Regions from separate parts of the Thaumasiovibrio subtropicus genome, predicted to be linked through region 1. Evidence: predicted binding sites of a transcription regulator. Region 1 holds the regulator's gene; the other holds the start of a gene.
What was found. The regulator MetJ, encoded in region 1, represses methionine synthesis genes. The targets are predictions, from matches to a motif close to TTAGACNTNTANANGTCTAA.
Positions count from the first base shown of each region.

Region 2: a site for MetJ is predicted at 1,141-1,160, ahead of metE (5-methyltetrahydropteroyltriglutamate--homocysteine S-methyltransferase). Genes of this name have one in related genera too.

Region 1 covers NZ_AP023054.1:197,022-199,228, reverse strand. The annotation lists gene TSUB_RS00975 (O-succinylhomoserine (thiol)-lyase) at 1-1,107, opposite strand, end outside; gene metJ (met regulon transcriptional regulator MetJ) at 1,296-1,619, shown strand; partial or broken gene TSUB_RS00965 (IS4 family transposase) at 1,738-2,207, opposite strand, start outside.
Region 2 covers NZ_AP023054.1:1,882,963-1,885,169, forward strand. The annotation lists gene metE (5-methyltetrahydropteroyltriglutamate--homocysteine S-methyltransferase) at 1-1,125, opposite strand, end outside; gene TSUB_RS08540 (LysR substrate-binding domain-containing protein) at 1,231-2,142, shown strand.

The DNA.
Region 1 (2,207 bases):
ATCTTCTAGCCCAACAGACAAGCGTAAAAGCCCCGGTGCGATACCGGCTTCCAATTGCGCTTCATCGGACATCGCCCGGTGCGTCATGGATCCCGGATGACAAATTAATGACTCTACGCCACCCAAAGACTCAGCTAATGAGAAATGTTGTAAAGCGTTAAGGAACACTTTCAACGCCTCTACGTCACCATCGAACTCAAAACTGATCATGGTGCCAAAGCCAGATTGCTGCTTGGCAGCTATCTCGTGGCCCGGGTGCTCTGGAATGCTCGGGTGATAAAGGGCTTTGATTCGCGATTGCGTCTTCAAAAACTCAAGGACTGCGTAACAGTTTTCTTCATGCATACGCATGCGCGGGACAAGTGTACGTAAACCACGTAACGCCAGGTACGCATCGAACGGTGAACCCGTTGCACCAATGCAGTTTCCCCACCACAACAGCTCGTCGGTGTGTTCCTGAGTTTTTGCCACTAGCACACCAGCAACAACATCAGAGTGTCCGTTAAGGTACTTTGTTGTCGAGTGCACGACAAAGTCAGCGCCTAATGCGATTGGACGTTGCCAAACAGGACTAAGGAAGGTGTTATCGACCGCAACCAATGCGCCAATTTTTTGCGCCTTTTCGCACACTTCTGCAATATCGAGGACACGCAGTAAGGGATTTGATGGCGTTTCAATCCAGATAAGCTTCGGCTTTTTCGCTAATGCGGCATCCAGTGACGCGCTGTCATATTGATTAACAAACTCAACCTTAAAATCACCTTTGTTAGCACGTGTGTTGAACAAACGGTAAGTACCGCCGTAGCAATCATGCGGTGCGACGATCAAGTCTTCTGGACCCAATAATGCACTAACCAACAAGTTAATCGCCGACGTACCACAGCTGGTCACGACCGCGCCTGCTCCACCTTCGAGATCAGAGATGGCATCCGCCACTAACGAGCGAGTCGGGTTGCCGCCTCGAGAGTAGTCATACTCCGGCACATCACCGAACGACGGAAAGCTATAATTCGTGGTGAGATAAATCGGTGGGACCACCGCATTGTGTTGAGAATCTGATTCAATGCCTGTGCGTACTGCAATGGTGGCCAGTTGTTTGTCACTCATAACCCGTTCCTTGTTTTAGGCCGTAGCCCGTTTATTCCCGCGCGAATACCCATTACCTTACTGCTTACCCACCGAGACGTCAACACTTCTAGACGTCTATATGTCTTTGCTTATGGCGGTAAAAGCCGCTAAAATTCGCATTACACATCACTCAACAATTTTAATATTACTGGCAAAGTAGGTGCACAATGACAAAGTGGAATGGTGAATACATCAGCCCATACGCAGAACATGGTAAGAAAAACGAACAAGTAAAAAAGATCACTGTATCTATCCCTTTGAAAGTTCTAAAAATTCTCACTGATGAACGCACACGTCGTCAGGTCAACAACTTGCGCCATGCGACCAATAGCGAGCTACTTTGTGAAGCTTTTTTACACGCATACACTGGCCAGCCATTGCCAACGGATGAAGACATCCGTAAAGACCGCCCAGATGAAATCCCTGCAGAAGCGAAGAAAATGATGGAAGAGATGGGGATCAGCATCGAAGATTTTGTTGAGCAGGACTAAATTTCCGCGTTTCAGGCGTTTTTTCTCCGCCGCGCTCAAGATTGCATACGGATATGCCAGTTCATGCCTCTTGTGTGAAAGCCACATATAAAAAAACCAGCCTGTCGGCTAACTCCTATCAATTAAGATGTTTGGAGCGAACCATATAGCGAGTTTTATTGATACGAACGGTCCTCGATTTGGGCCGTTTTTTTCGTTCTGGTAAAATATAGCGTTTAACTCTCTCTCGCATTGCCCTCAGCTTCTTGGGTATTGAGCCAGGCGATGCGATTGCACACCACATTAGTTCATCCTGAATGTCCCTTAGCGCCATCATAAAACTGATCCGTAAAGGCGATACGTTAGCTTCTTTTGCTATCCGACTTATTTCCAACCGAACTAGATTGTAGGCAATTAAGATACCCCAGATCTCCTGCTCAACACCTTCGACAGACTGACTTCGAAGCAGAAGTTCGTCCTCAAGCATATCGTGTTTTATCTCTCCGTAACTATTTTCAATTTCCCATCGTTCGAAGTAAACATTAAGTAAATCTTGCAGAGCATATTTTTTGTCTGTTAGGGACGACAAGACCCCTTTTTATATGGTTG
Region 2 (2,207 bases), 1.7 Mb from region 1:
ATAGTCAATCACCGCTTGTTGCGCGGCTGCATCGCCTTCGAGTGCTTGAGCTAGCAAGCTGACTTCAGATAGCTTCTGTTTCGCAAACGCGAACCAGCTCTTGGTTTTCTCATCCAGCTTCTCTTCGCTATCGAGATCAAGCGGACTATGCAGTAACGAACAAGACGAACCAATCCAGAGACGATCACCAAGGTCCGCTTTCAGTGGCGCAAGGGTCTCTTGCCATTTCTGCAAGTCAGTACGCCACACATTACGACCATTAACCACACCGGCAGAAAGCACCCACTGTGACGGCAGTTTCTCAACCACAGCTTTGAGCTGTTGTGGCGCAGCAGAGAGGTCAACATGCAAGCCATCTACGGCCAGTTCAGTAATGGTATCTAGATGGTCAACCACATCATCAAAATAAGTAGTTAGCAGTACTTTGACATCGCCGCGAATCACTTGATAAGCAAGCTTAAAGCTCTCTTTCCAGGCTTTTGGCAGCTCCAAAGCAAGCGCTGGCTCATCGATTTGTACCCATTCAACGCCTAGGGCAGCCAGTTTCTGAATGATTTGTTGATAAACCGCCAGTAAGCGAGGCAACAGATCTAAACGGTCAAAACCTTCACCCTTCTCCTTACCCAACCAGAGATAAGAAACCGGGCCGAGGATCACAGGTTTCACTTTGTGACCCGCTTTTTGCGCTTCCGCAACGTCTTCAAACAGTTGATACCAGCTAAGTGAAAACTGTGTATCGGCTTCGAACTCCGGCACAATGTAGTGATAGTTGGTGTTAAACCACTTTGTCATGTCTGATGCAGCGCAACCACACTCATTTTTTGCACGACCACGCGCAATGCGGAATAAGGTATCGAGATCAGGGTTGCCTTCACCATGGCGCGATGGGATATTGCCGACTGTCAATGACGTGGTCAACACATGGTCGTACCAAGCAAAGTCTCCCGCAACTACCGTACTGAGGCCAGCCTCTGCTTGTTGCTGCCAATGGGTTTGACGTAGCCCAGCCGCGATGGCTTTCAGTTCATTTTGATCAATTTTGCCATGCCAGTAATCTTCCAGTGCAAATTTAAGTTCACGTTTCGCACCAATACGCGGGTAACCCAGAATATGTGTCGTTGCCATGATTATCTTCCTTATTTGGCCGTCTAGATGTTTACAGCTCCATAATCAAAGAGTATGGTTGATTTAACAATCTCAAATAACTCAAATGGAAGTTGAGAAAAATTCATGTTAGAACTCAAGCATCTACGTACATTAACGACGTTGCGTGAAACCGGATCACTCACCGCTACGGCGAATAGTCTCTGCCTCACGCAGTCCGCACTGTCTCATCAACTCAAAGAGCTCGAAGTGCGCCTTGGTGGTCAACTGTTCCTCAGAAAAACACGCCCAGTGAAGTTCACCGCAGAAGGTGAGATTATTTTGAAACTTGCTGATGATGTGTTGCCGTTGATGATTAAGGCCGAAAATGATTTAGCCGGGCTGAAAGAAGAGATCAATGGCCGCCTTCACATGGCTATTGATTGTCACTCCTGTTTCCAGTGGTTGATGCCTGCGCTGCAGGAGTATCGTAAGCACTGGCCGGATGTCGAGCTTGATTTTTCGTCAGGGTTTGGCTTTGATCCCTTGCCTGCATTGGGCAATGGTGAATTAGATCTCGTCATCACTTCCGATATTCAACCGCGTAACGAGATCCATTATGAGCCGTTATTCGATTTTGAGATGAAGCTCATCATGGCGACCCATCACCCGCTTGCCGCGCAAGCAGAAATTAAACCAGAAGATCTTGCTGACCAAACGCTGTTAACCTACCCCGTACCCAAATCCCGCCTTGATGTGGTGAAACACTTTCTCGTCCCCAACAATGTTGAGCCGGAAAATTGGAAGCAAGCCGATAACACCCTCATGTTGGTGCAAATGGTCTCGGCTGGATTAGGCGTCGCCGCCCTACCCAACTGGGCAATCTATGACTTCGCCCGACAAGGACTCATCGAAGCCCGACCGCTCGGGAAAGGGTTAAGCCGACGACTTTTTGCTGCGGTAAGAAACAACGAAAAAGATCGCCGTTACTTACAATCGTTCTTCGCCATCGCCAAGCAGCAGTGCCAAGGGCATTTAGAAGGGATAAAGGCGTGTTAAACAACTGAAATACCGAATAGAGAAACCGCGCTGCTTAGCGCGGTTTTTTAGTGATACCCTCTAGC